2 regions of the Mesorhizobium sp. RSR380A genome follow, and region 1 is predicted to be linked to the other one. Evidence: riboswitches for the same ligand, from Rfam matches in the RefSeq annotation. Region 1 holds a riboswitch; the other holds the start of a gene.
The links. Region 1 has a riboswitch for S-adenosylmethionine ahead of ACYG9Z_RS18385 (O-succinylhomoserine sulfhydrylase). Riboswitches for the same ligand answer to the same signal wherever they lie in the genome.

Region 1 (11,160 bases):
GCGCCGGCCTTGCCATAGGCGTCCTGCGCATAGTCGGCCTGGGTGGTCGAGGCCTGCGCGCCCACCGTCTTGCCGGCAAGGGCTGCCGGTTCGGTGGAAGTGAGGTCGCTGTCCTTCGGCGCCACCAGCGCCAGCGGCGTCGTGTAGTATTTGTTGGTGAAGGCGACCTGTTTCTTGCGCTCCTCGGTGATGCTCATCGAGGCGATGATGGCGTCGAACTTTTTCGCCTGCAGCGCCGGGATGATGCCGTCCCAGTCCTGGGTGACGATCTCGCACTCGACCTTCATCTGCGCACACAGCGCATTGGCAATGTCGATGTCGAAGCCCTCGATCTTGCCGTCCGCGGTGATGGTGTTGAAGGGCGGATAAGCGCCCTCGGTGCCGATCTTCAATTTCTCCTGCGCCTCAGCCAGCGAGCCGGCCGATATCACCAGCATGGCAGCGCTCGCTGCCGATATGATCCATCTTGAAATCTGCATCTTGGTTCCCCTTGCGCGCCGTTCTCTTGCCGGCCACCGAAAGGCAGCCAAGCATGGTGAGGCAGCGCAGGCAAGTATTTTGCCTGACGGTGATCGAAGGTTCAGCCGGCGGGGCGGAAATGCTTGGAGAGCTTGAGGCCTTGCGCCTGGTAATTCGAGCCGAGATCGGTGCCGTAAAGCGCCTGCGGCCGCTTCAGCATGTGTTCGTAGACCAGCCGGCCGACAATCTGGCCGTGGTCGAGGATGAACGGCACTTCGTGGCTGCGCACTTCGAGCACCGCCCGGCTGCCGGTGCCGCCTGAGGCCGAATGGCCGAAGCCCGGATCGAAGAAGCCGGCATAGTGAACACGGAATTCGCCAACCAGCGGATCGAAGGGCGTCATCTCGGCGGCGTAGAGCGGCGGCACGTGCACGGCTTCGCGGCTGACCAGGATGTAGAACTCGTCCGGGTCGAGCACCAGTTCGCCGGCGCCGCTCTTATAGAGCGGCTCCCAGAAATCGACGGCATCCTGGGCGGCGCGCTTGTCGACATCGACCAAGCCGGTGTGATGCTTGCCGCGATAGCCGACCAGGCCGTTCTGGTCGCCGTCAAGATCGATCGACAGCGCAATGCCGCCGCCGGAAATGTTGGGCGGCTCGGTCGCCACCAGCATCTCGGCGCGGTGCAATTCGTTCAGTTCTGCCTCCGACAACAGCGCGTTGCCAGTGCGAAAGCGGATCTGCGACAGCCTCGATCCGGCGCGTACGACGATCGGGAAGGTGCGTGGACTGACTTCGAGATAAAGCGGCCCGTGATAGCCGGGGGCGATCTTGTCGAACTCATGGCCGCGATCGGTCATCACCCGGGTGAAGATGTCGAGCCGGCCGGTCGAGCTCTTCGGGTTGGCCGAGGCCGACACGTTTGCGGGCAGCGCCAGGCTTTCGAGCAGCGGCACGATGTAGACGCAGCCGGTTTCCAGCACCGCGCCCTCGGCGAGACTGAATTCGTGCAATTTCAGCCGGTGAAGCTTGTCGGCCACCAGATGATCGGGACCCGGCAGGAAGGAGGCGCGCACGCGAAAAGCCTTGTCGCCGAGCCTGAGATCGAGGCTCGCCGGCTGCACCTGGTCGACATCGAGCGCGCGCGGCGACTTCAGCGCGCCGGACTGAAACAGCGCGGAAATGTCCTGATCGGGAAGAATGCCTGTCTGCCGCAAAAGGCTGGCTCCGCTCCAAGGTCGGTCTCTTTGTGGCAGGTTCTTGCCGCAAAACCGCTGGATATTATTGCGGAACCTGCCTAGTACAAACCTCTTAATGAAGCCGGCAATTGACGCAAGCGCAGGTGAGGTCTAAAGGGTCGTTATCCCGTGGTGATTTGGCCGGTCGGCTTGCAGCCACGTTAAACAAGTCGCTAAAGGACCGTCGGGCCGCAAGGCCATATGGACCGGTTGCGACTTTCGCGGCCGGTTTTTTTGTGTCTGGAACAAAAGCGATGAGCACCAAGAAGCGTAACTGGAAACCTCAGACCGCACTCGTGCACGGGGGAACGCTGCGTTCCCAGTTCGGCGAGACGTCCGAAGCGATGTACCTCACCCAAGGCTATGTCTACGAGACGGCGCAGGCTGCCGAGGCCCGTTTCAAGGGCGAGGAGCCGGGCTTCATCTATTCGCGCTATGCCAACCCTACCGTCGACATGTTCGAAAAGCGCATGTGCGCGCTGGAGGGTGCCGAAGATGCGCGCGCCACGGCGTCCGGCATGGCGGCGGTGACGGCAGCGCTCCTGTGCAGCGCCAAGGCCGGCGACCATATCGTTGCGGCGCGCGCGCTGTTCGGCTCCTGCCGCTGGGTGGTGGAGACGCTGGCGCCGAAATACGGCATCGAGGCAACGCTGGTCGACGGCACCGACATCGCCAACTGGGAAAAGGCGGTGCGGCCGAACACGAAACTGTTCTTCCTGGAAAGCCCGACCAATCCGACGCTGGAAGTGGTCGACATCGCAGCGGTGGCGGCGCTCGCCACCTCGATCGGCGCCAGGCTGATCGTCGACAATGTCTTCGCCACGCCCTTGCAGCAGAAGCCCTTGCAGCTCGGCGCCCATATCGTCGTCTACTCCGCGACCAAGCACATTGACGGCCAGGGACGCTGTCTCGGCGGCATCATCCTGTCGGACAAGAAATGGATCGACGAGAATTTGCACGACTATTTCCGCCACACCGGCCCGAGCCTGTCGCCGTTCAACGCCTGGACGCTGCTCAAGGGCCTGGAGACGCTGCCGGTTCGGGTGCGCCAGCAGACTGAAAGCGCGGCCAAGATCGCGGATTTCCTGGCAGGACGGCCGGAAATTGCCCGCGTCATCTATCCCGGCCGCGCCGACCATCCGCAGGCTGACATCGTCAAAAAGCAGATGACCGGCGGATCGACGCTGATCTGCCTCGACGTCAAGGGCGGCAAGCAGGCGGCCTTCGCCTTGCAGAACGCGCTCGACATCGTGCTGATCTCCAACAATCTCGGCGACGCCAAGAGCCTGATCACCCATCCGGCGACCACCACGCACAAGAACCTCAGCGACGAAGCTCGCGCCGAGCTTGGCATCGGGCCGGGAACGCTCAGGCTGTCGGTCGGTCTTGAGGATACGGACGATCTGCTGGAGGACGTTGCGCAGGCGCTGAAGGCAGCCGGGTAGGCCGCGAGGCGTCACGCTCCCGACGAAACCTCTTCCAGTTCGGCCGTCTTGGTGCCGATGGTCATGATGTTGCCGCGCCAGTCGACGGCGCCGCTCAGCCAGCCGCGCGCCCAGATGGCGGGAAGCATCATGTCGCGCACCATCATCGCCGGGACCATGCGCAGCGACAGGTGCCAGCCCTTGGCCGCGGCCAGCGCGCATTCGGGAATGTAGGCCGCCGCCAGCACGGCCAACACCGTGGCCGGCAGGCTGACGCCGGCACTTGCTGCCGCCACCAGCGCCAACGCCAACGGCACGGCGACGCCGGTCAGGATCTCGGGTGCGAAAAACAGCGGGAAAGTGACGCGGCGCAACCGCGCCCAGCGCGCCTGACGCGACCAGATGTCGGCAAGTCGGCGCTGCCCCAGTGGTTGCTCGAAAGGCGAGGCAACGAGATTGACGCGCAGGCCCAGTCCGTTTACCAGCTTGGTTGCAGCAGCATCCTCGGCGATCTCGGCGGCCAGCGCGCGGATACCGCCATTGGTATCGAGCATCGGCTTGTTCCACAGCATGCTCTTGCCCTGGGCAAAGCCGAGGCCAAGCGCCTCGCCGGCATATTGCCAGCGCGCCTGCAGCGTGTTGAGGAACGCGCATTCGACCTCGGCCCAGAAGCCATCCGGCCGCGAGCCGATCGGCGTCGAGCAGATAAGCCCGGTATTGGTCCGCCAGGCCGCCATCAGGTGCTGGACGTAATCCCTAGGCATCAGCACGTTGGAATCCGCCAGAATAACCCAATGATTGCGCGCCGCTTCCCAGCCCTTGACGCAGTTGTTGAGCTTCGGGTTGCTGCTGACGCGGTCGTCGCCGATCAGCAGCCGGGCCGGCACGTTGGGAAACAGGACGATCGCCCTGTTTATCAGTTTGACGACGGGATCGTCGGCGTGAGCGACGCAGAAGATCAGTTCGTAGCGCGGCCAGTCGAGCGAGAAGGCTCGCTGCAGCGTCTCTTGTGTGAACGGCTCCACGCCGCGCGACGGCACGACGATCGAGACCGGTGGCTGCTCGTCGGACGGCGGAGGGATAAGGCGACGCGCTTGCAGTTTCGACGAAGCAAGCAGGATGCTGGCGAGATTGGAAAGAAGCAAAGCGGAGGAAGCGAAGGCGGCTGTGAGAGCTAGTTCCATGAGATCTGGTCACTCCGGAAAGGCCGCTCGCGGCTGCTTTGTCAGTCGACAGATGGGCCTTGAGTCGCCGGCAAGGTTTGCGCACACCAACATTGTCATGTGTCACTTAAATGACATTGTTTGTCGGCACCTCCGCTTTGAGGCTGGCAGGACATGCCGCTCTGCGCGTATCAAACCGCATGGCGCGACAAATGTTCCTTGCCGCGCAACCGGAGCAGCCCATGTATCGCGCCGTCACGCGCAACATCGAAGTGCAGGTCAGACCGTTCTACCTGGAGGACCGCTCGGACCCGGCGGAGAACCGTTATGTCTGGGGCTACCAGGTGACGATCGACAACCAGTCGGACGATTTCGTGCAGCTTATGTCGCGTTACTGGCACATCACCGACGGCAGCGGCCGGATCGAGGAAGTGCGCGGCGCCGGCGTGGTCGGCGACCAGCCTGAGCTCAATCCCGGCGACAGCTATCAATACACGTCAGGCTGCCCGCTCTCGACGCCCTCCGGCTTCATGGTCGGCCACTACACCATGTGCAACAAAAAGGGCGAGACGTTCGACGTCGCTATTCCCGCGTTTTCGCTGGATCTGCCGGGGACGCGGCGGACGGTGAATTAGGGGTTTTCTCCCCATCTCTATACGGGGAGAAATGCCCGGCAGTGCAATGAGGGGCGCCGCCGGACTCATGAGGTTATCTTCCACGCACATGACGTAGGCTATGCGCGGCCATTCACCAAAGTTCGCGCTGCCCCTCATCCGCCCTTCGGGCACCTTCTCCCGTGAACGGGGAGAAGGAAGAGATGCTACTGAGCTGCAAACTCCGCCGGGTCGAAGTCGTACTGCTTCGAGCAGAACTCGCAGGCGACGTGGATGCCGCCATCTTCGGTGCTGTCCTTGATCTCCTGCGCGGAAAACCCCTCGAGGATGCCGCGTATCTTGTCCCTTGAGCAGGAACATTGGTCGGCGACCGGCACGCCGCCGAAGACGCGCACGCCATGTTCGTGGAACAGCCTGTAGAGCAGCCGCTCGGCGCCGATGGTCGGGTCGATCAGCTCGGTCGGCTCGATGGTGCCGAGCAGCGCCACCAGCTCGCGCCAAGAATTGTCGGCCGGCTCGTTCATCACGTCGCGCGGATCGCCGTCGCCCCCCGAAATGTCGGGCACGCGCATGCGCTCGGGCGACTGCGGCAGGAACTGCGCCAGGATACCGCCGGCGCGCCACTGCTCGCGCGCACCGCCGGGGCCGGGCGTCAGCAGCTTGGCCACCGACAGCCTGAGGTCGGTCGGGATCTGCTCCGACTGGCGGAAATAGGTGCGCGCGGCGTCTTCCAGCGTCTCGCCGTCGAGCTGGACGATGCCCTGATAGCGCTGCGTGTGCGCCCCCTGGTCGATGGTCAGCGCCAAAACGCCGCTGCCCAGCAGCGTCTGCTGCGAGGTCTGGCCTGCGGCCACCAGGGCCTCCAGCCGGTCGGCATCGAAGCGCGCATAGGCGCGCAATGCCGAGGGCGTGGAGAAATCCGCGACCAGCATGTCGACAGGCCCGTCGGTGCGGGTCTGCAGGATGAACTTGCCTTCAAATTTGAGCGAAGTGCCGAGCAGCACCGTCAGCACACAGGCTTCCGCCAGCAGGCGGGCGACCGGCTCGGGATAGTCATGACGGTTGAGGATGGCGTCGAGCATCGGCCCGAGCTGCACGGTGCGGCCGCGCACGTCGAGCGGGCCTACCTCGAAGGGCACGACATGATCGTCGCCGGCATAGCCGAACTCGCCGAGTTTGGGGTGATGTTCAGTCACTTGATGCGTTTCCAACATGACAAAGCTCCAGGGCGCGGCCATGCGGCCCGGAGGGGTGCATGCGTCCAAACGCGCTTGATTTGCGTGATGGGGCGCAAATAGGCATCGCGCCGCCCCGGATCAAGCGCTTGGAGAGCAAGCGCCTGGAGATCAAGCGCCCAGACACCAGGCCAAAACCGCCTTCTGGGCGTGGAGCCGGTTCTCGGCTTCGTCGAAGACCACCGAATGCGGACCGTCGATGACCTCGTCGGTGACTTCCTCACCGCGATGCGCCGGCAGGCAGTGCATGAACAGGGCGTCGGGCTTGGCCCTCGCCATCAGCGCCGCATTGACCTGATAGGGCGAGAAGACATTGTGGCCGCGGGCGCGGTGTTCCTGGCCCATCGACACCCAGCAGTCGGTGACGATGCAGTCGGCCTGGTCGACGGCTTCCTCGGGCGAGCGGGTGAAGTGCAGCTTGCCGCCATTGCTCTTCGACCAGTCGATATGCTTTTGCGCCGGCTCGCTGCCTTCCGGCACGGCGACATTGAGGTTGAAGCGGAACCGCGCCGAGGCCTCGAGCAGCGAATGCAGCACATTGTTGCCGTCGCCGGTCCAGGCGATGGTCTTGCCGGCAACCGGACCGCGATGCTCCTCGAAGGTCATGATGTCGGCCATCAGCTGACAGGGATGGGTGTCGTCGGTCAGCCCGTTGATGACCGGAATCGTGGCATTCTCGGTCAGCTCGAGCAGCCGCTCATGCGACGTGGTGCGGATCATGATGGCGTCGACATAGCGCGACAGCACCTTGGCGGTGTCGGCAATGGTCTCGGAACGGCCGAGCTGCATTTCGGTGCCGGTCAGCATGATGGTCTCGCCGCCGAGCTGTCGCATGCCGACGTCGAAGGACACGCGCGTGCGCGTCGACGGCTTGTCGAAGATCATGGCCAGCACCTTGCCTTCGAGCGGTTTGGTCCGTTCGCCGGCCTTGAGGCGCGCCTTGCGCACCACCGCATCGTCCAGCATCAGGCGCAGATCGCCTTCGGAAACGGCGGAAAGATCGGTGAAATGGCGAAGGCTCATCGGGAATGGTTCTCGGGATTACTTCGCGGCGGCCGCGGCGATGGCGTCGGTCAGGCCCTTGGCGCCGGCGCGGATGCGATCGAGCGCTTCGCCGATCTCGGCGTCGGTGACGGTCAGCGGCGGCAGCAGACGAATGACGTTGTCGCCGGCCGGCACCGCCAGCAGATGCTGGTCGCGCAGCGCCATGTTGACCTTGGTGTTGGGCATGGCGCATTTCAGGCCAAGCATCAGGCCGCTGCCCCTGATGCCTTCGATGACATCGGGAAATTCGTCGGCGACCGCCGCCAGGCCCTGCTTCATCAGCAATGCCTTGCGCTGGACGTCTTCGAGGAAGCCGTCTTCCAGCACGACGTCGAGCACAGCGTTGCCGACCGCCATGGCCAGCGGATTGCCGCCGAAAGTGGTGCCATGCACGCCTGCCGTCATGCCGACGACAGCGTCGTCGGTGGCGAGGCACGCGCCCATCGGGAAGCCGCCGCCAATGCCCTTGGCAATCGCCATGATGTCGGGCGTCACGCCGGTCCATTCATGCGCGAACAGCTTTCCGGTGCGACCGATACCGCACTGGACCTCATCGAAGATCAGCAGCAGGCCGTGCTGGTCGCAGAGCTGCCGCAGCCGTTTCAAGGATTGCGTCGGCACCGGGCGGATGCCGCCCTCGCCTTGCACCGGTTCGATCAGGATCGCGGCGGTCTCTGGTGTGATCGCCTTCTCGGCGGCGTCGATGTCGTCGAAGCCGACCTGGTCGAAGCCTTCGACCTTGGGCCCAAAACCTTCGAGATATTTGTACTGGCCGCCGGCGGCGATGGTCGCCAGCGTGCGGCCGTGGAAGGCGCCTTCGAAGGTGACGACCCGGAAGCGCTCGGGATGGCCCTTGACGAACTGGTAGCGCCGCGCCGTCTTGATCGCGCATTCGAGCGCCTCGGCGCCGGAATTGGTGAAGAACACCTTGTCGGCGAAGGTGGCGTCAGCCAGCCGCTCGCCGAGCCGGGTCTGCCCCGGGATCTCGTAGAGATTGGAGACGTGCCAGAGCTTGGCCGCCTGTTCGGTCAGCGCCGAGACCAGATGCGGATGGCTGTGGCCCAACGAATTGACCGCGATGCCGCCAGCGAAATCGAGATATCGCTCGCCCTTGTCGGTAACCAGCCAGGTGCCTTCGCCATGATCGAAGGCCAAAGGGGCGCGGGCAAAGGTCTCGTAAAGCGCCGAACCGCTCATTATATGCGTCTCCGGTACCGGAAAAATCAAAAAAGCCGCCAAAGCGGCGGCCTTTGCGGCTTATCGTGTTTTTCGGCCATGAAGTCAACGAAAACGTCGTGCAGAGGCGCGTGGCCAGCTCCCGACGAGACGCCGGCTCATAAGCGACCGGGCAAGTTGGGGAAAACCTAAAAAACCGATTCGTGTTGCACCTGGGACTCTTGTCACCGAGTCAACACATGAGGTAATTGTAGTCGGGAAATAACTAGATTTCGTGCGGCGGACCTAATCACCTAATATATGTGGTGTCTGCCCCGGCAAAGATTGCCGGGTCGGGAACGGATTCCGGCTGCCGCACACTTAGCAGGAGCGCGGTCTCATGAACTGGACTGACGAGCGGGTCGAACTTCTCAGGAAACTGTGGTCGGAGGGCTTGAGCGCAAGCCAGATCGCCGCACAACTCGGCGGGGTCAGCCGCAACGCGGTCATCGGCAAGGTGCACCGGCTGAAGCTGTCGGGCCGCGGACGCTCGACCGCGACGCCGGCGCGTCAGAAGAAGACAACGCAGGGATCTTCGATCCAGAAATCGGTGCCGCGCGCCGCAACCACGCAGCGCCATGTCACGACGTCGATCGGGGCGAACGCGCTGCAGGCGCAGTTCGACGCCGAGCCAGTGGCGCGCCACTACATCCGCCCGGTCGAAAACGTCGTCGTGCCGATCTCGCGGCATCTGCAGCTCACCGATCTCACCGAGCGCACCTGCAAATGGCCGAATGGCGACCCGCTGTCGGAAGACTTCAACTTCTGCGGCAACGAGGCGGCCGAAACCGGACCTTACTGCAAGTACCACGCAAGGGTGGCGTTCCAGCCGGCTTCAGAGCGGCGCAGAAGCCGGTAGTTAGGAATAGGGATTGGGGACTGGGCAGTAGGGAATGGGGTAGCGCTCGTGAGGCGCTACCTTATTCTGCCTACTGCCTACTGCCTACTGCCTACTGCCTACTGCCTACTGCCTACTGCCTACTGCCTACTGCCTACTGCCTACTGCCTACTGCCTACTGCCTACTGCCTACTGCCTACTGCCTACTGCCTACTGCCTACTGCCTACCATCACAGCCACCCACTCTTCCGAAATCGCCAATACAAAAACGAGCAGATCAGCGCGATCGAGACCAATACGACGGGATAGCCGTATTGCATCTTCAGCTCCGGCATGTCGTCGAAATTCATGCCGTAAATGCCGGCGAGCGCCGTCGGCACCGCCAGGATCGCGGCCCATGAGGCCAGCTTCTTGGTGTTCGCGGTTTCCTGGCTCTGGCCGACCAGCAGGCTGGCTTCGAAAGCGAAGGCCAGAACCTCGCGCAGGCTGTCGATCTTTTCCTGCACGGTGCGGATATGATCGGTGACATCGCGAAACAGCGGATGCATGGCGGTATGGATCTGCGGCAGGTCGGCGCTGGTCAGCCGGCGGCAGACCTCGACCAGCGGCAGCGCCGCATTGCGCAGGCGCAACAGATCGCGGCGCAGCATATAGAGCCGCTCGATGTCGGGACCGGTCATCGGCTTCAGCAGCACCCTGTCCTCGATCGCCTCGACCTCGTCCTCGATCTGCTCGAGCACCGGCATGTAGTTGTCGACGATGAAGTCGAGAATGGCGTAGAGGACGAAATCCTCGCCCTTGGCCAGTGAGTGCGGACAGCTTTCCCAGTGCTGGCGCACGGCGGCGTATGAGGTCGAGGGACCATGCCTGACGCTGACGATATAGCCTGAGCCGACGAACAGATGCGTCTCGCCGAAGGTGACGCGTCCGTCGATCAGCTGTGCAGTGCGGGCAACGATGAACAGCGCATCGCCATATTGCTCGATCTTCGGCCGCTGGTGCGGATGTTCGGCGTCTTCGATCGCCAGTTCATGCAAATGGAATTGCGCCTTGACGCGCAGCAGAAGCTCGCGGTCGGGTTCGAGCAGCCCGATCCAGACGACATGGCCCGACTTCTTGGCCCATTCGCCGGCTTCCTCGATCGGTATGTCGGCGATGCGCTTGCCGGCGGTGTAGACGCTCGACGCGATGATGCCGGACGATGCCGGCGCCGGCTTGAACTCTCGGACATATTCCATCGCAGCCTCCTGAGCGCCTGGCCTTGCCAGGAACCGAGACGCTAACATCCGCGCAGTTTAGCGCAATATGATTAAGCGTTCGAGGGGAGCGCGATCACTTCACCGGCAGCGCCGGAAGGGCAATCTTGTCGGTCTTGTCGCCCTTGGGACGCTCGGCCGGCAACTGCTCGCCGGTGACGATGTAGTAGATCGTCTCGGCAATGTTGGTGGCGTGGTCGCCGATGCGCTCGATGTTCTTGGCGCAGAACAGCAGATGCGTGCACGGCGTGATGTTGCGCGGATCTTCCATCATGTAGGTCAGCAATTCGCGAAACAGCGAGGTGTACATGGCGTCGATCTGGTCGTCGCGGTCGCGAACGAAGCCTATTTTCTCGACCGAGCGCGAGGCATAGACGTCGAGCACTTCCTTGAGCTGGGTCAAAGCGAGTTCGGCCAGCGCCTCGAGGCCGCGAAACAGGCTGGTCGGCTGGCGTCCGTCAATGACGCTGACCACACGCTTGGCGACGTTCTTGGCGAGGTCACCGACCCGTTCGAGGTCGGCCGAAATGCGGATGGCGCCGACGATCTCGCGCAGATCCGTCGCCATGGGCTGGCGCTTGGCGATGATGACGATGGCTTTGTCGTCGATTTCGCGCTGGCCATCGTCAAGCACGATGTCGTCACGAATGACCTTCTGGGCGAGGCCGGGATCGG
Region 2 (11,160 bases), 1.6 Mb from region 1:
ACCGACGCCTTCGTGGCGGTGACCGGCGGCGCCTCGGGAAGCTGGTGGCATGACCGGTCCGCCGGATGCGTGCGCCACATCGCGGCGCCGAAGATCAAGGCGGTCGACACGCTTGCCGCCGGCGACGTCTTCCACGGCGCCTTTGCTGTCGCGTTGGCGGAAACCATGGCGATCGAGCAGGCGTTGCGCTTTGCCAGCGCGGCGGCCGCGCTCAAATGCCAGCGCTTCGGCGGCCGGCTGGGCGCGCCGGACCGGGCCGAGACAATGGCCATGGTCGCGGCGACCTGGCCCGTCTGAAACAGATTTAACTTTTCACCGGGTGCTCGACCGCCTGCCGGCCGAAATCCGGCACGTCGATATCCTGGCCGGCCTCGATGATCGAACGGCGAACGGCCCGGGTGCGGGTGAACAGGTCGAACAGCTTGTCGCCGTCGCCCCAGCGGATCGCCCGCTGCAGCGAGGCGAGGTCCTCCGAAAAGCGCGCCAGCATTTCCAGGATGGCATCCTTGTTGTGCAGGCACACGTCGCGCCACATGGTCGGGTCGGAGGCGGCCAGACGGGTGAAGTCGCGGAAACCGGAAGCCGAATATTTGATCACTTCCGACTTGGTCACCGATTCCAGATCGTCGGCCGTGCCGACGATGTTGTAGGCAATGATGTGCGGAAGATGCGAAACGATGGCCAGCGTCATGTCATGATGCTGCGGGTCCATCGTGTCGATGTTGGAGCCGCAGCGCCGCCAGAATTCCGACAGCTTTTCCAGCGCGGCCGGATCGGTTCCCGGCAGCGGCGTGAAGATGCACCAGCGGTTTTCGAACAGCTCGGCGAAACCCGCATCCGGGCCCGATTTCTCCGTACCCGCCAGCGGGTGTCCCGGAATGAAGTGCACGCCGTCCGGCACATAGGGCTGCATTTGCGCAATGACGGAGGCCTTGGTCGAACCGACATCGGTGAGGATGGCGCCTTTTTTCAGCGCCGCTGCGATCTCTTGCGCCACCTCGCCCGACGACCCCACTGGCACCGAGACGATGATCAGGTCGGCGTCGAGGACCGCTTCCCTGGCGTCGGTGGTGTAGCTCTCGCCAAGACCGAGCTCCTTCGCCCGCGCCAGCGTGGCCGGGCTGCGCGTCGCGATGGCGACATGGCGGGCCAGGCCCTCGCGGCGGATGATGCGGGCCAGCGACGAGCCGATCAGGCCGATGCCGACCAGCGCGATCTTTTCAAACATCGGTGCTGTCATTGTTTCAGCTTTTCAGGAATGTCGTGAGGGCATCGATGACGCCGCGATTTGCTTCTTCGGTGCCGACGCTCATGCGCAGCGCATTGGGAAAGCCATAGCCGGTAACGCGCCGCAATATATAGCCGCGCTGGGTGAGGTAATCGTCCGCCGCCTCAGCCGAATGCCTCTTGTCGTCGGGAAAGTGGATGAGGACGAAATTGCCGACGCTGGGCGTCACGCGCAGCCCAAGCTTCGTCAGTTCTTCATTCAGCCAGGTAAGCCAGGTCTCGTTGTGCAACGAACTGCGCTCGACATGGGCGCGGTCGCGGATGGCGGCAATGCCGGCCTCGATCGCTGTTGCGTTAACGTTGAAAGGGCCGCGGATGCGGTTGATGGCATCGACGATGTGCAGTGGGCCATACATCCAGCCGATGCGCGCGCCGCCAAGGCCGAGCTTGGAGAAGGTGCGGGTCATGACCACATTCTGTGCGCTGCCCGCCAGCTCGATGCCGGCCTCATAGTCATTGCGCCTGACATATTCGGCATAGGCCGCGTCGAGCACCAGAAGCACGTTGCCCGGGAGAGCGGAATGCAGGCGGCGGACCTCCTGGAACGGCAGATAGGTTCCGGTCGGATTGTTGGGATTGGCGAGGAAGATGATTTTGGTCCGCGGCGTCACCGCGGCCAGGATCGCGTCGACGTCGGCGCGTTCCTCGGTTTCCTTGATCGTCACCGGTGTCCCGCCGGCCGACTGGATGTAGATCTTGTAGATCATGAAGGCGTGTTCGGTGATGATGGCCTCATCGCCGGCCGCCAGATAGGTCTGCGCCAGCAGGCCCAAAATCTCGTCGGAACCGTTGGAGCAGATGATGTTTGCCGGGTTGAGGCCATGCACCTCGGCGATCGCCTCGCGCAGCCGGCGGGCGGTGCCGTCGGGATAGACATCGAGCTTGCTGGCCACTTCGCGCGCGGCCTCGATCGCCTTCGGCGACGGGCCGAGCGGGTTCTCGTTCGACGACAATTTATGGACCTTGGCGACGCCGGCCGGTGCTGTGCTCTTGCCCGGCACATAGGCGTCGATGTCCATAATGCCCGCGCGGGGCGTCGGTCGTGCCTTGTCCGCTGTCTTGTCCATGTCGCAAATCCATCGAGAATGCCTCCGTCCGGAGGCCGCAGCGGAAATACAAGCCGTAGCCGCGAATGTCGAGAGGCGGGCAATAGCTGGCCGTTGACGCCGGGCCGCACGAGTTCTAGAAGAACGCAACAGTTCCGTGGTGATTTGGCCGGTCGGCTTGCAGCCACGTTAAACAACTCGCTAAAGGGCCGTTTGCGTGACGTAACCGGCTTTGCGATCGCATTGCCGGTTTTTTATTGCCTGACGGCGGGCAAGGAGAGTCACATGGCCGCGCTCCGCGCTACAAAAACCAACAACGAGGCCGACAACCCGTCGAGCCCTGTGTTGCGTTTTGGCCCTGACAAGCCGCTGAAGCTTGACGCCGGCACGCTTTTGTCGCCGTTCCAGATCGCCTACCAGACATATGGCGCCCTCAACGATGCCCGCACCAACGCCATCCTGGTCTGCCACGCGCTGACCGGCGACCAGCATGTCGCCAGCACCAATCCGGTGACCGGCAAGCCCGGCTGGTGGGAAGTGCTGATCGGTCCCGGCAAGATCATCGACACCAACCGCTTCTTCGTCATTTGCTCCAACGTCATCGGCGGCTGCCTCGGCTCCACCGGTCCGGCCTCGACCAATCCCGCCACCGGCAAGCCCTACGGCCTCGACCTGCCAATCATCACCATCCGCGACATGGTGCGGGCGCAACTGATGCTGGTCGACCATTTCGGCATCGAAAAGCTGTTTTGCGTGCTCGGCGGCTCGATGGGCGGCATGCAGGTGCTGGAATGGGCGTCATGCTATTCCGAGCGCGTCTTCTCGGCCCTGCCGATCGCCACAGGCGCACGCCATTCCTCGCAGAACATCGCCTTCCACGAGGTCGGCCGGCAGGCCGTCATGGCCGATCCGGACTGGCATGGCGGCAAATATTTCGAGCACGGCAAGCGCCCGGAAAAGGGGCTCGCCGTGGCGCGCATGGCCGCCCACATCACCTATCTGTCGGAAGCCGCCCTGCATCGGAAATTCGGCCGCAATCTGCAGGACCGCGAAGCGCTGACCTTCGGTTTCGACGCAGATTTCCAGATCGAAAGCTATCTGCGCCACCAGGGCATGACATTCGTCGACCGCTTCGACGCCAACTCCTACCTCTACATGACCCGTTCGATGGATTATTTCGACCTCGCCGCCGACCATGGCGGCCGGTTGGCAGATGCCTTTGCCGGGACCAAGACCCGCTTCTGCCTGGTGTCCTTCACCTCGGACTGGCTGTTCCCGACCGAGGAGAGCCGCTCGATCGTGCATGCGCTTAACGCCGCCGGCGCCTCCGTCTCGTTCGTCGAGATCGACACCGACCGCGGCCATGATGCCTTCCTGCTCGATGAACCCGAACTGTTTGCCGCCATCAAGGGCTTCATCGGCTCGGCGGCCCGCGCAAGGGGGCTCGCCTCATGAGCGTCAATGGCAGCCAGCGCGTCGACCTCGAAGTCGTGGCCAACCTGATACCGCCGCAGTCGCGGGTGCTCGATGTCGGCTCCGGCGACGGCCTGCTGCTCGAACTCCTGCAGGAGACTAAGCAGGTCGACGGCCGCGGGCTGGAGCTGTCACAGCGCGGCGTCAATGAATGCGTGGCGCGCGGTCTCTCGGTCATCCAGGGGGATGCCGATACCGACCTCGAATTCTATCCGGACAAGGGTTTTGACTTCGTCGTCCTGTCTCAGACGCTGCAGGCGACCCGCAACCCGAAGCTGGTGCTCGACGAGCTGCTGCGAATCGGCAACCGCGCCATCGTCTCCTTCCCCAATTTCGGCCACTGGCGGGTGCGGCTGTCGCTGTTCGTCAAGGGCCGGATGCCGGTAACCGCGGACCTGCCCTATTCCTGGTACGACACGCCCAACATCCATTTCTGCACCATCCGCGACTTCGTCAATCTGGTCGAGGAACTCGGCGCTTCGGTCGAGAAAGCCACCGCGCTCGACGGCAACGGCCAGAAGATCGGCCTGTCGATGCCATGGTGGTTCTGGAATTTCTTCGGCCAGCAAGCGGTGTTCTTGCTGAAGCGGTAGTTTGCCCCTATTCCAGCACGTTCGTCGCCTTGTGCGGGTGCTGAACGCCATCGGCGATGATCACATCGGCGTGGGAGTTGTCGGTGCGCAAGGCCAGAATCTCCCGATAGGCTGATGAATCGTACCAGCCCCACGCATGCGCCCTGTCCGGAAACTCGATGACGATCAGATGCCCGGGCCATTCGTTTTCGACCACGTCCATGTCGCCGCCGTGGACAAGGAAGCGGCCGCCGAACGGCTCCAATGTGGCGTCGATCCTCTGCAGATACTCGACAATCTGCGGGCCCATTGTGACTTGACGCATATGGGCGACGGCGTAGGCGGCCATGGCTGAACTCCCTGTGAGATCGAAGCCCGACGACCGGCTTCGTTGGCGCAATCTGCAGACATGATGGCCATCGGTCGATTACGTCTGGGGTAATCGGCCGGCTTACCGGCGTCCTGGCTCAACAGTTTGTGATGACATTGCCGCTGGTTTTTTGTAGCGTCGAATCGAATGCCATCCCGGGGTAAGGCTTGGACGGCGACCATCAAAACCTCCGGCCTCCAGGCATTTCGGGGCACAATCGAAGCAACATGTCCAAGGCAACCGACCTCGCTCCGCTGATCTCGGTGATCACACCGACGCACAATCGCCGCAGCAAGGTGGTGCGCGCCGTGGAGAGCGTGCTGGCGCAGAATTTTCCCCGGTTCGAACACATTGTCGTCGATGACGGCTCGACCGACGGTACGGCAGCCGCACTTGCCGAAATCCGCGATCCACGGCTGATCTATGTTGGCTCGAAATGGCGCGGCGCCAATGCCGCCCGCAATGCCGGCATCGAGCGGGCGCAGGCGCCGGTGGTGACATTCCTCGATTCCGACGACGTCTATTTGCCGGATCGCCTGGCGCGGACGCTGGAGCAGTTCGACAACAATCCCTCGCTCGAAGTGCTGATCAGTTCCTTCGTGTCGCTGAAGGGCAATCGCCGCACCAACTGCGTCAACCGCGAAGCGCTGCTGAGCCGCGACTCGCTGGAGCGGGCCCTTGTCGCGCAGACCATCTTCATTGCCGGGTCGGCAATCACCGCCCGGCGCGAGTCGCTGCTGGCCATCGGCGGCTACGACAGTGACGTCACGCGCATGCAGGATCGCGAATTGTTGCTGCGCTTTGCCCGTCGCAGCGGCGCGCAGCTGTCCGAAGTGATCGACTGGAAAAAGTACAACTCGGAGAATTCGATCTCCGGTCGCCGGGACGGCTATGTCGAAGCCTATGCGAGCTTGATCGACAAGCACCCCTATATCGCCGACCGCTACCCCTACATTCCGCCTTACATGATCGCCCGGCAGCTCATCGCCGATGCACTCAAGGGCAGGGTTTCGCAGGCGTTCTCCGGCTATATGGCCAACCGGTCGTCGAAGGCGCTTGGCTATTCGCTGCCGCAGCTGTTGCGTGGCTATGTCGGCGGCCGGCGCTGGCGCCGCGATCTCTATGCCGAATTTCGCGACAAATACGGTGCACGGCCGGCCTGAAGTTTGCCGACAAGCCGCGCAGCGGCTTTCCCCTCCGAACTGCCTCAAACCTCATTTGTCGAGTTCCGGCAGATATGGGTCGGAATATAGCCGCCGGTCGCGTTCGCCCTGCAGGCAGTCCATGGGTGCGGCGGCATCGATCGGGACCACGGTCGCATCGGCGATGCCGCTCACCTCCAGGATCAACTTGCGGCGTATGGCGGTGGCGAATTCCGAGGCCGCATAGATCGGCAACACGAAGGAGCCGGGCCCACCGGTGACGCAGTCGTCATAATACTGGTCGAGATGGCTGAAGGTCGGCGACGGGCTGATCAGGATCGGCAGGCCGTTGATGACGATGCCCTTGGCCACCGCCGCATCGCGTGTCGTGGCGACGGGCAGCCCGGTGTTGTTGGGACCGTCGCCGGAAATGTCGATGACGCTGCGTGGCGCATCGAACCCCGTGCCCTCGAACAGCCCGGCGCCGAAGGCAAGCGCACCGGAAATCGAGGTGCCGCGAAAGCTGCGGAACGGCCGCGCTTCTATTCTGTCGGCGAAGGCGTTGGCGCTCTCTGCGCTGTCGATCACCTGCCAAGCGATGACGCCATCCTCGCGCACGACGCCCGCCCATTCGAAATAGGCAAGCGCGATGCGCCCGGTGGTTCCCGAGCGCACGGCCTTGATGAAATCGGGATGCCTGAGCGCCTCGACATAGCCAGCGCGCTGCAGCGCGAACTCCCTCTCGTCCATCGACTGTGAGATGTCGACGGCCAGCACCAGTTCAACATCCACGGCAACGGCCGGGGCAGCCACGGGCGTGGTGCAGGCAAGGCAGGCAAGCAGGCCGAGCGCATCGAGCATGGCCGCACCACGGATGTTTCGACCCGTGAATCTTCGCCGCGATCGCGGCGAAATAAAGCCCCTTCTACTTCTTTCGCCGCACGGCCGCTTTCGGCGGCGGGTCGATGGCGCCGGTCCTGACTCGGGCGGGTTTCAGTGGCGCAGCACCCGTATCCTTCACGATGTTCAATGCGCGTGGAAAGAAATGACCATTGTGCAGTCCGCGCCCGATGTTGAGGATCGCGGTCTCCGGCAGGCGTTTCTCCAGCATGGACAGTACCCTTCGCAGCGAAGGACCATCGAACGCGTCCATCGCTTCGTCGATGATCACCCATTTCGGCTGCCGCAAGGCCAGCCTGGCGAAGGCCAGCGACCGCTGTTCGTCATCGTTGAGTTCACGCTCCCACCGTGCGGAACGGTCGAGCGAGGATGACAGCCGCTCGAGCCCGACCTCGGCCAGTACCGCCCCAAAATCAGCATCGCCAGCCGGCGCCGAGCCATTCGGATGCAGCACTTCGCGTAACGTGCCGGCAGGAAAATACGGAACACGCGGCACGAAAATCGGCGTTTCTCCGGCCGGCAAGCCGATCCGCCCGCTGCCCCAGGGCCAAAGGCCGGCAATGGCGCGGAAGAACAATGTCTTGCCGGCGCCTGGGTCGCCGGTGATCATGACGCGCTCGCCGGGATGGATCTCGACATGGCTGTCTGAAAGTTTGGTGCAGCCCTCCGGCGAGGCCACTTGGAGCTTCTCGAAGGTCAGGCTGCCATTGGCGTTGTCGCCGAATTCGATGCGCTTTTCCTTGTCGTGCAGCACATCGGTTTCATCGAGCGCGATGCGGAAGTCGGCAACGCGCATCAGCGTGGCGCGCCAGTCGGCTATGCCGCCGATATTGTTGATGAACCAGCGCAGCGACGAGTGCACCTGGTTGAAGGCGCCGACCGCCATCATCAACCCGCCAAAGCTGATATCGCCTGAAAAATAGACCGGCGATGCCACAAGGATCGGCGCCACCACGGTGATCCAGCCATAGGTATCGGTCACCCAGGAAAGGTTGATTTGCGCTTTGTAGATGTTTCGCATCGCGCCCAGCACCGTGCCAAGGTCGATTTCGAGCCGTCTCTTGGCATCGGCTTCGCCGTGATAGAGCGCGATGGCGTCGACATTCTCGTTGACGCGCACCATCCCGGAACGCAGCTCGGCCTCGCGGGTGTAGCGGTCGCTGTTGAGGCGGATCAGCGGCCGCCCGACCAGCCAACTCAGCCAGGAGGCGATGCCGGCATAGAGGAACGCGGCCCAGACCATGTAGCCCGGTATCGCCAGCGACCAGCCGTTGATGTGGAAGACGAAGCCCGACGAGAGTTGCCAAAGCACGCCGACGAACGACACCAGCAGGATGAAGGATTGCAGCAGGCCGACGCCGAGGTCCGTCGACAGATCGGACAGATGCGCGGCATCCTGCTGCATGCGCTGGTCGGGATTGACGCCGATGGCGCCGGCATTGGCGAGCCGGAAGGCCCGCGCCGGCCGCATCCATTGGTCGATCAGGTCGAGCGTCAGCGCCTCGCGCAGCTTCAGCCGGATCATCTGGTTGAGCCAGGTCTGAGCGATGTTGAGCAGCAGCAGCGTGCCGGCAATCACGGCAAAGATCATCAGCTGATGCAGGAAGGCCGCCATGTCGCGACGCGCCAGCGCATCGTAGAAAGGCTGGTTCCAGCGGTTGAGCAGAACCTGGCCGATCGACGTCGCGACGATGACCGCCATAATGCCGACCGACGTCCAGACCAGCCACTTGCGCACCGGTGAGCCTATCAGCGCCCGTTTGATCGTCGCCACCTGATCGCGCAGGCTGCTGGCTTCGACGGTTACCGGCTGAGCGGTGGCGGACTTGTCCGGTTGATCAGCCATGCACGAGGTCCTTGCGTTCAGAAGCGTTGCTGAAACCAGATGGAGATACTTGAAGGCATCCGCCGCTCAAACGGACCGCGAATGCATCTGCGACAGGTAGGTGGGAAAAACCCACGCAACACCAGTTTTCATGATGATCACGAAGGTGTCACCTGACGCGTCGTCGATGTCACCCCTTCCGCCCGGCGGCCAAGCCGCGTCGCACCGTGCGGTGACAGTACCGGCACGAAGACACGGCGCGAGGCGCGCTGCGCGACCGGCACGCCCTGATAGAGCCGCTTCTGCGCCTCGACCACGATGACGCCGGAAAAGATCGGCCAGAACCGCCGGCCGGCGCGCTCCAGCACATTGTGGAACCGCATCATGAAGCGCCGCGGCGATGGCGGGAAGAACAGCGCGTCGGACCAGGAAGCCGGTGTGAAATTCGCCTCGCGCAGCAATTCTGTCAGCTGGCCGCGCGAGAACGGCCGGCCATTGCCGAACGGCGTGTGCTCGAACCGCGCCCAGACACCGCGCCGGTTGGGCACGACGATGACGACGCGCCCTGCCGGCGACAGCACCCGCCAGATCTCGTTCAGCGTCTCGCGCGGGTTTTCGACATGTTCGAGCGAATGCACGAGCAGCATGCGGTCGATGCAGGAATCGACCAGCGGCAATTCCTCGTCGAAGACCAGCGCCGTAGCCGTCGGCCCGTTCGCCGGCCAGACGACGGCGCCTTGCGTAGCAGGCATGAAGGCAAACACCCGCTCGGCATCGGTGCCGAACCGCTCCAGCCACGGCAAGGTATAGCCGAGCCCGACCAGCCGCTCATTGGGCACTGTTGCCCATATTGAGGACAGCGCCATGGTGATCGAGCGTTCAGCCAGGCGGCCGAGCGTGGTCGAATAGAAGGAGCGGAGATCGACGATATCGGAATGCATGCGCGGGACGGTAGCTGCGATGCCGCCCAAGTTCAACAAAGCCGGCACGTTCTGCAAAGCTAGAGTGACATCGGCGGCCAAGCGCCCTATGTCTGCGCCAACAGATGGAGAGATGCCAATGCCCGTCGAAATCGAACAGTTCATGTGCCGCAGCGACAATTTCGGCGTGCTGGTGCATGACCCGAAAAGCGGCGAGACCGCCATTATCGACGCGCCCGAAGAAGCGCCGATCATTGCCGCGATCGAGCGTACCGGCTGGAAGCCGACGATGATCCTGACCACCCACCACCATGTCGACCATGTCGAGGCCAATCTGGCGCTGAAGGAGCGCTTCAAGCTGCGCATCGTCGGACCGGAGGCTGAAAAGGAAAAGATCCCCGGCATCGACGAGACCGTCGGGCAAGGCTCGGTCGTCCATCTCGGCGGCGAGCGGATCGATGTCATCGCCACGCCCGGCCACACTGCGGGCCATGTCTCCTATCATTTTCCGGCCTCGAAAGTGGCGTTCACCGCCGACACTTTGTTCGCGCTCGGCTGCGGCCGGCTGTTCGAATGCAAGCCGCCGGTGATGTATGAGTCGCTGAAGAAGCTCGCCGCACTCCCGGCGGACACGGTCATCTATTGCGGCCATGAGTATACGCTTTCGAACGCCCGCTTTGCGTTGACCGTCGACCCGACCAATTCGGCGCTGAAAGAACGCGCCGCCAAGATCGAGACCCTGCGCGCCGACAACAAGGCGACGCTGCCGACCACGATCGGCGAGGAATTGTCGACCAATCCGTTCCTGCGCTGGCACGACCCGGCGATCCGCAAGCATCTCGGTATGGAGGAGGCCTCCGACGCCGAAGTGTTCGCGGAAATCCGCAAGCGCAAGGACAATTTCTGAGCATCGTTCCGGGATCAGCCATGACCAGCGCCGCTGAAATCATCGCCATGCTTGGCCTCAAGCCGCATCCGGAAGGCGGCTGGTATGCCGAGACCTTTCGCGACGGCGCCGGTGGCGCGCGTGGCCATTCGACGGCGATCTATTTCCTCCTTGAACAGGACCAGATTTCGGCCTGGCACCGGGTCAAGGACGCGGCCGAGGTCTGGCACTTCCATGCCGGAGCGCCGCTGGCGCTGTCGATGTGCGAGGAAGGTAGTCCAATGCTTAACCAGGTGATCGAGCAGGTGCTCGGCATTGAGCTTGCGGCGGGCGAGCGGCCGCAGATCGTCGTGCCGGCCGGCTGGTGGCAATCGGCGCGCAGCCTCGGCGAATGGACGTTGGTCGGCTGCACCGTGGCGCCGGGCTTCGACTTCGCCGCGTTTGAAATGGCCGAGCCGGGCTGGCAGCCTTAGGCCAGAAGAAAACCAAGAGTTATGCAGAGCTGGGCGGCGTAGTACAGCACCCAGACCGCATAACGGATGCCGGCGCGATAGGGTGCTATTGCCGGAACCAGGAATTTCTCGCGGCAAGCAGCCCGTCCGATGCCATGAACATAACAGCGCCGCCGATGACCCACGGATTGTCGAGCGTCAACGCCGAGATGCCCATCGCCAGAATGGCCGCGATATAGACGGCGATCGGCACCCGCAGGCCGGGACTGACACGGCGCCAGAGTGCT

Region 2: it holds a riboswitch for S-adenosylmethionine, as region 1 does, so the genes downstream of both, metX (homoserine O-acetyltransferase MetX) here and ACYG9Z_RS18385 (O-succinylhomoserine sulfhydrylase) in region 1, are expected to answer to the same signal.

What each region holds. Positions count from the first base shown of each region.
Region 1 is NZ_JBTTIB010000001.1:3,802,210-3,813,369, reverse strand. It holds gene ACYG9Z_RS18395 (ABC transporter substrate-binding protein) at 1-479, opposite strand, end outside; gene ACYG9Z_RS18390 (2'-deoxycytidine 5'-triphosphate deaminase) at 581-1,675, opposite strand; SAM riboswitch at 1,816-1,893, shown strand; gene ACYG9Z_RS18385 (O-succinylhomoserine sulfhydrylase) at 1,951-3,141, shown strand; gene ACYG9Z_RS18380 (ceramide glucosyltransferase) at 3,153-4,304, opposite strand; gene apaG (Co2+/Mg2+ efflux protein ApaG) at 4,526-4,918, shown strand; gene ACYG9Z_RS18370 (Hsp33 family molecular chaperone) at 5,104-6,135, opposite strand; gene argF (ornithine carbamoyltransferase) at 6,244-7,155, opposite strand; gene ACYG9Z_RS18360 (aspartate aminotransferase family protein) at 7,174-8,373, opposite strand; gene ACYG9Z_RS18355 (GcrA family cell cycle regulator) at 8,732-9,250, shown strand; gene ACYG9Z_RS18350 (magnesium and cobalt transport protein CorA) at 9,460-10,467, opposite strand; gene phoU (phosphate signaling complex protein PhoU) at 10,562-11,160, opposite strand, start outside.
Region 2 is NZ_JBTTIB010000001.1:2,195,292-2,206,451, forward strand. It holds gene ACYG9Z_RS10565 (sugar kinase) at 1-297, shown strand, start outside; gene ACYG9Z_RS10570 (prephenate/arogenate dehydrogenase family protein) at 305-1,240, opposite strand; gene hisC (histidinol-phosphate transaminase) at 1,245-2,354, opposite strand; SAM riboswitch at 2,481-2,558, shown strand; gene metX (homoserine O-acetyltransferase MetX) at 2,619-3,788, shown strand; gene metW (methionine biosynthesis protein MetW) at 3,785-4,399, shown strand; gene ACYG9Z_RS10590 (DUF1330 domain-containing protein) at 4,407-4,727, opposite strand; gene ACYG9Z_RS10595 (glycosyltransferase family 2 protein) at 4,976-5,911, shown strand; gene ACYG9Z_RS10600 (DUF1194 domain-containing protein) at 5,963-6,751, opposite strand; gene ACYG9Z_RS10605 (ABC transporter ATP-binding protein/permease) at 6,816-8,636, opposite strand; gene ACYG9Z_RS10610 (class I SAM-dependent methyltransferase) at 8,774-9,556, opposite strand; gene gloB (hydroxyacylglutathione hydrolase) at 9,675-10,442, shown strand; gene ACYG9Z_RS10620 (cupin domain-containing protein) at 10,463-10,894, shown strand; partial or broken gene ACYG9Z_RS10625 (lysoplasmalogenase) at 10,891-11,160, opposite strand, start outside.